4 regions of the Shewanella sp. FDAARGOS_354 genome follow, and region 4 is predicted to be linked to each of the others. Evidence: predicted binding sites of a transcription regulator. Region 4 holds the regulator's gene; each other region holds the start of a gene.

Region 1 (3,178 bases), 990 kb from region 4:
ACTTAGCCAATGATCAGCAGTATCAAGATATTATTCGTTATTTCCGCTCGTTTTCCGACCGTGATAGCGATGTGAAGTCAGTGTTCTTCGGCTCGGCAAATACCTTTGAATATTTCGACCTCAATGGCCGTTTCGATGGCGATCCAAACTATTACACCAATAAACGTCCTTGGTGGCAGGAGGCTATCGATCAGCGCGGCCTATTTGTGGGCGATCCTGCGGTCGATGCCAACGATGGCTCGATTTCGGCCACAGTTAAAACCCCAGTCTATGGCGCCAATGGTGAGCTGATTGGGATTGGTGGTATGGATATTCTAATCGATACCATTGGCAAAACCCTGTTAGCGCCAATCAAATACCGCAATTACGGCCAAGCCTTCCTGATGACGGACGAAGGTAAGCTGGTTTATTTCCCTGGATTCTCGGATAAATTCCCGCCGGGCTCACTTGCGAATCAAATCGATAACCAGTTTAAGGACACCTCAGGCTTTACCGCCTTAAGGCAGCAAATGCAGCGCGAAGCGAAGGGCTTTGCCGAAGTCACCTTTAACGGAGTGCCGCAGCGGGTAACCTTTGTGTCCGTGGGCGGCGATTATCCAAAGCAGAAATGGCACTTAGCCTTTATGTTGCCCCATGAGGTGATTGAAGCGCCTGTGACCGAAGCCTTTTGGAATGCCTGTTTTGTTGCCTTAGGAATTATGCTCTTGGTTGGCATCACAGTATGGTTGATGTTGTTGCCCTTTAGACGCCAGCTTGGCAAATTGCTGGATGCTATGGAAGACATTGCTGAGGGTGATAGTGATTTATCCCAACGCATTTTAATGGAGCGCGAAGATGAGTTAGGCAAGCTGGGTGATGCCTTCAACCGCTTTGCCGAAAAGGTGCAGCAGATGCTGCTGCATACCCGACATCTTACTCAAGAGGTTGGCACCGGGGTGATGGATGCGCGCCAAGTGTGCGATCTAGCCGTCTCTTCAGTGTCGTCGCAAAAACAACAAATCGATTCAGTGGCCACGGCCGCTACCCAAATGGCGCAGACGAGCCAAGAAATGGCGATTAGCGCTCAACGGGCGAATGATTTTGCCGAAAAGGCACAGACTCAGGCCCATGACGGTACTCAAATTGTGTCCCGCGCGACCGAAGGCATGAAGGCATTATCGGTTCAAGTGATTGAGGCGGCTAAAGTCATCAAGGAGTTACGTAGCAGCTCAGAGCAAATTGGCGAAGTGTTAAGCGTAATCCGCAACATTGCCGACCAAACCAACTTGCTGGCGCTCAATGCGGCCATTGAGGCAGCGCGGGCGGGTGAGCAAGGCCGAGGTTTTGCTGTGGTGGCCGATGAAGTGCGAACTCTCGCATCCCGCACCCAAGATTCTACCGCCAACATTCAAGGGATTATCCAAACCCTGCAGCAGAGCGCGCTACAAGCCGAGCAGGTGATGGAGTCTGGGGTTGAGCAGGCAAGGGTCGGACAAGACTTGACCACACAAGTGGAGCAAGCCTTAAGTGATATCGCCAGTGCGATTGTGTCGATTCAGCAGCAAACGGTGGAAATTACCGTGGCGATAGGCCAGCAGGCAGTGGTTGCCGATGAAGTGGCGCAAAACGTGGTGAGCGTGCGTGGTTTATCCGATCAATCCCTATTGTCAAGCCAAGATCTCTCCCAAAGTCTACAAGGATTTGAGCAAGCAACTCGAGAACTGACACGTAATATTGGTCAATTTAAAATTTAAACGCTGTTGTTTTAAAACCAAAGGAGCCTTAGCGCTCCTTTGGCTTTTTTGGGAATGTTATGCTTGGATAAGGATGCTTGAGTCGATAGATGAACTTCGCGACTGCGTAAATATGTCCTAGATACTTGATTGCTGTTTTTATATACAGTATTTTGGGTGTTGGAGGAACCTTTAGTGCGAAAAATCATTCATGTTGATATGGATTGCTACTTTGCTGCGGTGGAAATGCGAGACTTTCCCGAATACCGTGGTAAACCGCTGGCCGTTGGTGGTAGCCGTGAGCGGCGAGGGGTTATCAGCACCTGTAATTACGAAGCGCGCCGATTTGGTGTGCGCTCTGCTATGGCAACGGCTTATGCGCTTAAACTGTGCCCTGACTTAATCCTTGTCCCCGGTCGAATGCAGGTCTATAAGGAGGTATCGCAACAAATTCGCGCTATCTTCTCTCGATATACTGAATTGATTGAACCCCTCTCCCTCGATGAAGCCTACTTAGATGTTAGCGATTGCAAGCTGTTTAAGGGCTCTGCAACTCTGATTGCAGAAGCGATTCGCCATGATATTTTGGCCGAAACAGGGCTTACTGCTTCGGCTGGCGTTGCTCCTGTTAAATTCCTCGCCAAGGTGGCCTCTGACTTAAATAAACCTAATGGTTTGTATGTTATTTCGCCCGACAAGGTTCCTGAGTTTATTAAAACCTTATCCCTACGCAAGATCCCCGGTGTGGGGAAAGTCACCGCAGAAAAACTTTCCTCTTTAGGGTTGAATACCTGCGGCGATATACAAACTTATCCAAAACAAGACCTTATTACTCGTTTTGGCAAATTTGGTGCTGTATTAATTGAAAGATCCCATGGGATTGATGAGCGTGGGTTATCAGTGAGTCGCGAGCGTAAATCTGTCGGCGTTGAAACTACGTTGGCGCAGGATATTTACAGCCTCGAGCAGTGCCAGCAGGTAATGTCGGGATTAATACAAGAGTTATCAACTCGCCTAAGTCGTAGTGCCAAGGATCGACAAATCCATAAGCAGGTGGTGAAGCTTAAATTCAGTGACTTTAAACAGACCACAATCGAGCATCGCAGTGACGAGGTATCCATAGTGATGTTTTATGAGTTACTGAGCCAAGCAATGGCAAGGCAAGAGGGCCGTGGAATTCGATTACTCGGGATTTCTGTTGGACTCGCCGAGAGTAAAGATACGCTTCAGCCAATCATGGCTCGCGAGACTAAGCAGTTGGATTTGGTATTTTAATATCAATCTTACTGGGCGGATCTCGCTCAGCGCTAATCAAACCTAACTTAGTTAACGCGATAATAAGCCTTACGCAGTGCATAAATAAAAGGTACAAAAAGACCGCATTGGTGAACTCTCTGCGGCCTTTGTCATTTAAGTCTGCTTAGTGACTATTCATCTGTAGCGACTATTCACCTTTAGCGGGAATG
Region 2 (3,178 bases), 1.9 Mb from region 4:
GCTGCCTTTCCCGCTGGCTTAAACTGCCTAAATTGGGCTGTTTTTCCGTTGGAATAATGGCGTGGTGGGCATCGACTTTTTTATCATCCCACGCCTTAGATTTAAGCCGAGGATTCGGCGCCTCAGCGTGTGCGACTAACTCGGGCGCCCCCCCCATAATGGCCGCTAATACACTGCTTGCTAGACCATGTTGCTCTGTAGGTAAATAACGGCTGTCAGAGCGCGGGTAGGTAATCAGCTTATGGCGCTCATATAAACTCTGGCAGGTATCGAGCACGTCCTTAGCGCTCATCCCAAACCGCTTGGCCGCATCAATTTGCAGTGCCGATAAGCTGTAGGGTAATGGCGGATTCTGCTGTTTATCCTTAGTGCTTAACTGGGTCACTTTAGCGGGTTTATCGGTGATCCGACGCACCACATTTTGTGCTAAGCCCTTAGCAAGCACTCGCCCTTCTTCGTCCATATAAGGTAAACAGGCTTCACTGGGTTGCCACTTCGCAGTGAAAGATTGTTGTTTATCCGTTACTAAATGCGCTAAGACTTCATAAAAGGGTTTAGATTGAAATCGCGCGATTTCCTCATCGCGGCGCACGATAAGCCCAAGGAGCGGGGTTTGCACTCGACCGACCGATAGCACGCCCTGATAGCCGACCTTTTTCCCTTGGATGGTGTAGGCCCGTGTCATATTCATACCATAGAGCCAATCGGCACGACTCCGGGCAAGTGCAGAAGTAGACAAAGGAATAAACTCACGGTTATTACGAAGTTGCGACAAGGCACGTTTCACCGCCTGCGGGTTTAAGTCGCTGATAAGGAGTCGCTGCGTTTGCTGTAATTTATCGCCCGTCACGCCCAAATAGGCGATTACTTCATCAACCAATAATTGCCCTTCCCTGTCTGGATCACCCGCATTCACTAAGGTATCGGCCTGTTTTACCAGCTTTTTAAGTACAGTGAGTTGGCTACGGGTCGCGACCTTAGGTTTAAGCTGCCACTTCTCGGGCACTATGGGTAAATGCTCAAACTTCCACGATTTGAACTCGGGGTTATAGGCATCGGGCTCGGCCTGTTCAAGCAAATGCCCAACACACCAAGACACGCAGTTTCCTTGGGCGTCTTCAATAAACCCGTCACCTTTTTTGTGGGGTTTTGGTAGCACATCGGCGATTGCACGCCCAAGACTTGGTTTTTCAGCAATATAGAGGATCATATCTACATCAAATACTGGATATAATTACAGTGTAATTTAGCCCAAAGCAGACAATAGTGCAAACAGCCTTCTTTAGCTCAAGAGCCAATTTAGCTCGTTAAGCTCTAACTGAACACTAAAGCTGTGTAAATTTAGTTGAGAATAATTCTCATCTAAATTTATTATTCCTTCCATCACTTAAAGAGGAATCAGGAAAAAGAGATGAATATACTAACCTTGCCCTATCATGCTAAACCCGCATTTAAACCAGCATTAGTATTAAGATTCAATCAATTAATGCTATTTCATAGCCTCTTATTACTGGCATTAAGTCTGCTTTGTGGGATGGGTCTTGAAACATTAAATCTTGAGGTTCCGTTCCTCTCTTGGGCTTTTATCCTGTTTCTACCTGTGGCTGTAAGTCTATCTTTGCTATTAAAACATCGCGTTAGCCGCCGTAGTCTGGCATGGCTCTTTGGACTGTGGATGCTGTTATGGTTGGTAATTTAAGCCAAGTTTTCTTTGCCTTGCACAAATACCGTCCCCGCTATCCACTGTGGCAGAGTTAATAGTCTCAATCAATTCGCCTTATCTCCCCCGCTTTTCTCAATGATTCAAGTTGCTAGATTACAAATCTCAATGCAGCAGAGATAACACGCTGCAAAATAAAGCTCCTCAGTAACCCCATTAAATAAAGAACGTTAAATTATCAAATATTTAACAACTTTAGCTATGAAGTGACCAAAAAAATCGTTATGTTGAAGCTCTTGGACGCACACACGCGTTTTAACCTTAGGCCTAATTGGCTGTTTAGTACCCAAAATCACCTAAAAAATCTTAAAAACTCTGCAAAAAAACAACAGAATATTGGAGTTGAATTATATGAATGAGATTATTAATGCGGTCAACAATATCGTCTGGAGTCCCGCGCTCGTTTATCTTTGCCTCGGTGTAGGACTCTTTTTCTCCCTGCGCTCACGCTTTTTACAGTTACGTCATTTACCCGAAATGATCCGTCTAATGTTTGATGGCAAAAGCACCGATGCTGGCGTGTCTTCCTTCCAAGCTTTAGCCATGACCTTAGCGGGTCGTGTTGGTACCGGTAATATCGCTGGTGTTGCCACGGCGATTACCTTTGGTGGTCCTGGCGCTCTTTTTTGGATGTGGATGGTGGCGTTTCTGGGCGCAAGCTCAGCATTTGTTGAATCCACCTTAGGCCAAGTCTACAAAGAAAAAATCAACGGTGAGTACCGCGGCGGCCCCGCCTTTTATATCGAAAAAGGCTTAGGCATGAAGTGGTACGCTTGGACATTTGCCATTGCGACCATTTTTGCCTGCGGGATTTTACTGCCAGGGGTACAAGCCAACTCCATTGGTTCAAGCTTAAAAACCGCCTTCAATATTGACCCTAATGTCACAGCAGCCATTCTTGCGATGCTATTAGGTTTTATTATTTTTGGAGGGGTGAAACGGATTGCGCAGTTCGCCAGTACTGTAGTGCCTTTTATGGCGCTCGGCTATATCATTGTCGCCTGCGTGATTATCGCCCTTAACATTGGCCAGCTGCCTGACATTATTCTGCTGATCCTAAAAAGTGCCTTCGGACTCGATGCAGGCTTTGGTGCGATTTTAGGTCTTGCGATTATGTGGGGGGTAAAACGCGGTATTTACTCCAACGAAGCGGGTCAAGGTACTGGTCCGCACGCTTCTTCTGCCGCCGCCGTGAGTCATCCAGCCAAACAAGGGTTAGTGCAAGCCTTCTCAGTGTATGTTGATACCCTGTTCGTCTGCTCAGCCACTGGCTTTATGCTGCTGATCACGGGCCTGTATAACGTGCAGGGCCCTGATGGCGCAGCGCTTTATACCGGGATTGCGGGGATTGCGGCGGGCCCTGGTTATGTACAAACCGCAATGGAAAGCATGATGCCAGGCTTTGGTAATATGTTCGTCGCCGTTGCGCTATTCTTCTTCGCCTTCACCACCATTGTG
Region 3 (3,178 bases), 2.3 Mb from region 4:
GCTTGAGCAGCACGCTTAGCTTTGGCTTTTTCTTGGCTTTCTTTCAACATGGCTTGAGCATGATCGATATGTTCTTGCTCTAGCTCGCCACAAGGCTGACCATCAAGATCCACACGCTGGGCACCAGCTTTTACCGATTTGAGGTAACGCCAACTGCTAGTGTAACGTCTTAACGCCACGCGCAGTTGAGTTTTACTGACTTTAGAATCATCAGCCAACCTTTCAGCCAAATCTTGAAACAATCCGATTTTTAATGGCTTAGTTTCACCTTCAGCAATAAAGCACAAAGGAAATGTTTCATACAAATACGCCAAAATTGCGTTGGTGTCGGTCAACTTATCTGTTGATTCCATCATTACTTCCACAGTTAAAAAGGGACATCGAATTCGAGGTGATATAAATCAGCTTCTTACGTGTCGTTTATCTTGGTTAAGCTCACAATTGAGCCAAAGTACAAATTAACATTCTCGCCGAGTTAACTAAAGTTAAAAAATATCAGTTAACCATTTTTTACGGCTAAACCTCTCAGGTTTATTCGGGCAATGCCCAAACAAGCCTTATCAGGGCATGCGCTATTATAAGGCGCACGCCACCGATTGCGACTATGAATTATGCGTTATTGTACGCAAATTAAGCAAATAGGCAGTTTTCGAAGCTTTTTACCAATAATTCCAAGCCCTTTTGGTCTTCTTCGTCAAAGCGGTCAAAAATAGGGCTATCAATATCCAGTACAGCAATCACCTGACCATTAGCGCGAACAGGGATAACAATTTCGGAATTACTGGCCGCATCGCAGGCGATATGTCCATCGAATTGATGCACATCGGCAACCCGTTGAGTTTGATTAGCCAGTGCTGCAGTGCCACACACGCCTTTACCCATCGGAATGCGGGTACAAGCCACTTTACCTTGGAATGGGCCTAATACTAACTGTTCGCCGCGCATAACGTAAAAACCTACCCAGTTTAGTTCGGTTAGGTTGTCATTAAGCAGGGCTGAAAAGTTAGCCATGGCAGCCACTAAATCATCTTCGCCTTCGAGTAACGCTAACGCTTGACGGTTCAGTGATTCATAAAATTGCGGTTTCATATGCTTCCTAAAAATTATTCAGCAGCATCGTCCTTCTTAGACGCTTTTTTGGCTGTGTTTGGTTTTGTTGGCGTACTATTAACTTGAACCACGCCTTTAAGCAAGTTTGTTAGCTCATCTTTATTGTTAGCAAAATAGAATGCGAGCTGTTCGGTTAGACTTTCATCAATCCCAAGTTCCGCTTTCTGAATAAATGGAATGAGGTTATCAGCGATGTCGAGCATCTTATCGTAGGCATCAGCCTCCTTTTTCGATGTGAATGTCATCTTTTCTACCCCTTCTCTTACCACGACAAACTGTGTAATAACTGCCATGACCGCCCTCGCACTGTTTTTATATACAGTAACCAGAATGACATAAAGTGAACTAGTGATGCAAGTGTTCTGATTATTCTGATATTATGACTGCGCTTTATGTTGTGGAGATGGGTCAATCAATTTGATATCTCACCTTATAATTTGTTGTTTTCGGATTATTTGCTCAATCTCAGTGGCTTTGGGGCTAATATAATATTTTTATATGCATGACAATACAGCAGAAAACTCTGTAATCCTCTGTCGTTCCTGCGACTTGGCCATTCGGAAACGTGCCCTCCCAACAGGGGTCAGAGCGTTGTGTCCGCGTTGCAACACCGCACTTTATGACACTCCATACTGTTCAGTAAATGGCATGTTGGCACTGTGCATTACCGCGTTGGTGTTTTATTTTCCTGCTAACTTTTTTCCTGTGCTAGAAATCCATTTTCTGGGCAGTATTCGCACAACAACGGTATTTCAAGGCGCTTTTGCCGTCTTCGAACAAGGTTATTGGGTAGTGGGATTAGCCGTCCTTGCTGCCGCAGTGGTTGGCCCTGGTTTATTGATCCTATCGATTCTTGCGCAAATTTTGATTATAAAATGGGGGCTTGCGAGCCCGTTTTGGCGCCATAGTCTCAAACAATTACTCACATTTCAGGGGTTCCTTTCGCAGCTGACAATGCTTGAGATTTATGTGATTAGCTTCCTCGTCTCATCATTTCAATTGTCTGATTTTTCGGATATTTATTTTGGAATGGGTACCTTTTGCTTCACCATGCTTTTTTTAGTCACCCTGTTTTTACAGCGTGAATATGATATTGAGCATATGTGGGGTCTTCTTATGCAGGAACATCACTGATATGAAGCAGCAAGGAAAGGATTTAGGCCTGTGTTTGTGCCGCGTTTGTAGGCAACTCAATAGCAGTGAGGATAGCCACTGTAGTCGTTGTGAATCAGAATTACAGGTCCGCGATTACAACAGCTTACAAAAAAGTTGGGCGCTGCTTATTACTGCCGCCATTTTATTGGTTCCAGCCAACCTCTATCCCATTACGGTGCTCACCAATCAGGGAAAGGTGCGTCACGATACGATCTTTTCCGGAATTGTTCATTTAGTCCAATCGGATATGTTACCCATCGCCATTATTGTGTTTATTGCCAGTATTTTAGTGCCTTGGGTAAAGATTATCGGCTTAGCCACTTATCTGTGTGCTATCAGTTTCAACCTGCCAATTTCAAAGCAAAAACTTATGGTGGGATTTCATGTTATTGAGTGGATTGGCCGCTGGTCGATGCTCGATTTATTTGTGATCTCGCTGACCGTTGCCCTGGTGAATATGGGGCAATTACTCGATGCAAAGCCTGCACCCGCGGCCACGGCATTTGCATTGGTGATTTTACTGACGCAACTTGCCGCAAAAGTTTTAGACACTCGTTTACTCTGGGATCGACTGGAACCTCAAGATGACACAAATTGAATCGCCAAAAGTTGTGAAGAAAAAGCTCTTTTCGCCGATTTGGCTGCTCCCGATTGTGGCGCTCGCGCTTGGCGCATGGCTGGGTATTAAGAGCATCAAAGAATCGGGCATTGAAATTCAAATCCACTTCCCTAGTGCCACTGGGATCGACGTTGGCAAAACCTTAGTCAAATACCAAGGCTTAACCGTTGGTAAGGTAAAAGATATCGGTATTGATGATGATCTTAAAGGCGTTAACGTGAAGGTGATGATGGACTATCGCGCTAAGCCTTTCTTAAATAAAGAAACCCTCTTCTGGTTAGTTACCCCAAAGGC
Region 4 (3,178 bases):
GCTGGGGTCTTCCATGGCAATCAGAGTTTTAGTTGCCGGAATCGCCATTAAGATCAGAATGATAAAGGGAATTATCGTCCAAGCGATCTCAACTTTTGTACTCTCATGGAAGTGTGACGCGACCGCGCCCTTGGATTTTCTGTGGTTGATCATGGCATAAATCATAACGCCAAAAACCACTAAGCCTATCGCGCAGCAGATATACAGAATCGTCATGTGCAGGTGGTATACCTTGCCACTGATTTCTGTTACGCCAGGCGTCATATTGAACCGCATGTCTGCTGCGGCCAACGGTGGGGCGAATAGCACCACGAGTAAACAATACAACCATTGCTTCACAAGACTTCTCCTCTGCTAATTGCAAATAGCAACTACAAAGAAGAGCAACACAGTAAGTCTCAACTCTATGCAAACTCTTCAGTTCCCAAAAAAGTGTTTCTGACTTCAACGTGCGTTGGCGGCTTACTTATGATCAAGTATTGTTACTGCTGGTATTAGCCACACTGGCACATACTGCTGAATAAACCCATTATTCTCAATTTTTGTGGGCGAGCGATATTCGAAAATAACGCGATATTTCTGCCTAAACAGGCGATATATCATGTGCGCCTAAATCAAACATACTTGCTGTTTAAAAATTGATCAAGATCACTTCTTTTTCTAATTGTCTGAAAAATTGCCAAAAAAAAGCCTCACATTCACAGGTGAGGCGGCTTTCAAGGCTAAATACGGTGTGAAAAATTTTTAATGAACAGAGCTGAAAAATGCGGGTTGAGTAAATTTAGCCGATTGTGTGAGATTGGTGCTAGAAGGTTGGTCATTCGTTGAACCTTCAAGCACGATACCCATTGCACGTGCGCTCTTTGCTACAATTTGTAGGCGACGATTATCGCGAGTATCTAGGGCGTTAATCCAAGTAATCACTGCGCTAGATGTGCCACTGGTTAAGGCTTTTTCCATCGCCCAAAGGGTTTCGACCTCATCTTTTGCGTGAACCAATAGTACGCGATCCATACGCACACCTGCGTTTGCTAATAGCTGCTTGTAGCCAATACTAGGTGGGTTGATGAGCACTATCCATCTTCCCTGTTGGCTCAGTTGGGCAAGTTGTTTGCTCAGCTGTGTCAGCTCTTGGCGCCCTTGGCTCTGAGTTGGCATAGTGACTATTGATGTATGCTGCCAGTCGGTCTCTGTATCTCGAACCGTATCGAGCCATAAACCGGGGTGACGCGGGGCATTACCTAATAGTTTGTTCATAGCCAATCTCCATTGCGGATCACCCCTACGGCGAGCCCTTCAATTGTTAGACTTTGGAAACTCAAATCGACTTTAATCGGTGAATAGTCTTCATTCTCGGCATGTAGGTAGACTAAATTACCTTTTTTTTCAAAGCGTTTTACGGTTACATCATCATCAACGCGAGCAACAACAACTTGTCCATTGCGCGCTTGTTGTACTTTATGAACGGCAAGCAGGTCACCCTCAAGGATGCCGATATTCTTCATACTGTCGCCTTTTACGCGCAGCAGGAAATCGGCAGCAGGGTGGAACATGCTGGGGTCGACTTGGTAATACTGTTCGACATGCTCTTGGGCGAGAATAGGTTCACCCGCTGCCACTTGGCCAATCAGTGGCAAGCCTGTTTCGCGGTTATCTTCTTCCTCTACAGGGAGACGGATCCCGCGGGAAGTACCAGGCATGATCTCGATGCAGCCTTTTTTCGCCAATGCCTTAAGGTGTTCTTCTGCGGCATTTGCACTTTTAAAACCCAAACGGGTGGCAATTTCGGCCCGAGTGGGTGGCATGCCAGTCTCGGCAATATTACGTTTAATCAGCTCTAAAATTTCGGCTTGGCGTGGCGTCAACGGTCTCATGGTCTTTCCTGTTTTTCTATACAGTTACTGTTAGTATATACAGTATTATTGGTAGTGCAAGTATTAACCACTTTTAACTTGGTCAGCTAGATCTGCAAATAACCGTAATCGTCATCTATGGGGTGAATGCCATTTGCACGGTATCAATAAATGGTGTCGCCTAAAGTGCGTTACTAAGTCATTAAAATCAGCAGCTGAATCCTGCATCTTTAGGTTGTTTGGGTATATTCTCTAGAATCTGGTATTCTATGGGGCTAATGAACGTACTTACATTGCATAAGAATAATGCCTAAACAAGACTCTCTTTGGTTGAAATCATTACGTTGGATCCAAAAGCACTTAGTGCACACTATTGTTGTGCCACAGGATCCCTTTGCCGATCTGAATCTGGATGCCTCCAGACCGCTTGCTTATGTAATGAAAACAGAATCCCTGAGTGATATTGCTGCGTTAAGCGAGATCACCACGAAACTTGGTTTGCCAAGCCCTTACGAGCCGCTGGTGGTGAATGGCGTTGTGGCGCCACGGGTGGTATGCCTTGAAGGTCGTAAGCCTTTATTTGGTGAACGCGCCAGTAATGAGCCATTCCTCGAATGTTTTATGCGTTTGTTGGCCGTCCATAAGGAAAAGCCAGAGTTAGATATACAGCTGGTGCCTGTGAGTCTGTATTGGGGTCGTACTCCGGGTAAAGAAGACGACACCATGAAGGCGGCAGTGCTTGAGCGCGAGAATCCTACTTGGTTACGTAAGTGCTTGATGATCCTATTTTTGGGCCGTCATAACTTTGTGCAATTTTCTAATGCGGTATCGCTGCGTTACATGGCCGACGAACATGGTACCGATATGGGCATTGCCCATAAATTGGCTCGAGTAGCGAGAGTGCATTTCCGCCGCCAACGTAAGGTGATGACGGGGCCTGTGTTGCCTAATCGTCAGGCGTTATTCCATTCCTTGCTGAAATCTGAATCCTTACGCAAGGCAATTCAGGAAGAAGCCGCGAGCAAGAAGATTTCTGAAACCCAAGCGCGTGAAACGGCAATTGAATATCTTGATGAAATTGCGGCGAATTATTCCGATAGTCTCGTACGTATTGCCGAGCGCTTTTTAACGTGGTTATGGAACAAGCTCTACAGCGGTATTAACATCAAAGGTGCCGAGCATATTCGGCAGTTACACCACGATGGTCATGAGATTGTGTATGTGCCCTGCCATCGCAGCCATATGGATTACCTGCTGTTATCTTACATTCTGTATTACCAAGGTATGGTGCCACCGCATATTGCTGCGGGTATCAACCTAAACTT

The links. The regulator LexA, encoded in region 4, represses DNA repair genes until DNA is damaged. The targets are predictions, from matches to a motif close to TACTGTATNNNNATACAGTA.
Region 1: a site for LexA is predicted at 1,864-1,883, ahead of dinB (DNA polymerase IV). Genes of this name have one in related genera too.
Region 2: a site for LexA is predicted at 1,223-1,242, ahead of CEQ32_RS01525 (DNA topoisomerase III). Genes of this name have one in related genera too.
Region 3: a site for LexA is predicted at 1,415-1,434, ahead of CEQ32_RS03165 (YebG family protein). Genes of this name have one in related genera too.

What each region holds. Positions count from the first base shown of each region.
Region 1 is NZ_CP022089.2:2,421,398-2,424,575, reverse strand. It holds gene CEQ32_RS10995 (methyl-accepting chemotaxis protein) at 1-1,733, shown strand, start outside; gene dinB (DNA polymerase IV) at 1,908-2,987, shown strand; gene CEQ32_RS10985 (aminoacyl-histidine dipeptidase) at 3,157-3,178, opposite strand, start outside.
Region 2 is NZ_CP022089.2:307,465-310,642, reverse strand. It holds gene CEQ32_RS01525 (DNA topoisomerase III) at 1-1,210, opposite strand, end outside; gene CEQ32_RS01520 (hypothetical protein) at 1,412-1,699, shown strand; gene CEQ32_RS01515 (alanine/glycine:cation symporter family protein) at 2,072-3,178, shown strand, end outside.
Region 3 is NZ_CP022089.2:673,954-677,131, reverse strand. It holds gene proQ (RNA chaperone ProQ) at 1-353, opposite strand, end outside; gene CEQ32_RS03170 (GAF domain-containing protein) at 631-1,089, opposite strand; gene CEQ32_RS03165 (YebG family protein) at 1,104-1,403, opposite strand; gene CEQ32_RS03160 (paraquat-inducible protein A) at 1,609-2,244, shown strand; gene CEQ32_RS03155 (paraquat-inducible protein A) at 2,246-2,863, shown strand; gene CEQ32_RS03150 (PqiB family protein) at 2,850-3,178, shown strand, end outside.
Region 4 is NZ_CP022089.2:3,407,547-3,410,724, reverse strand. It holds gene coxB (cytochrome c oxidase subunit II) at 1-339, opposite strand, end outside; gene CEQ32_RS15245 (cell division inhibitor SulA) at 745-1,257, opposite strand; gene lexA (transcriptional repressor LexA) at 1,254-1,874, opposite strand; gene plsB (glycerol-3-phosphate 1-O-acyltransferase PlsB) at 2,160-3,178, shown strand, end outside.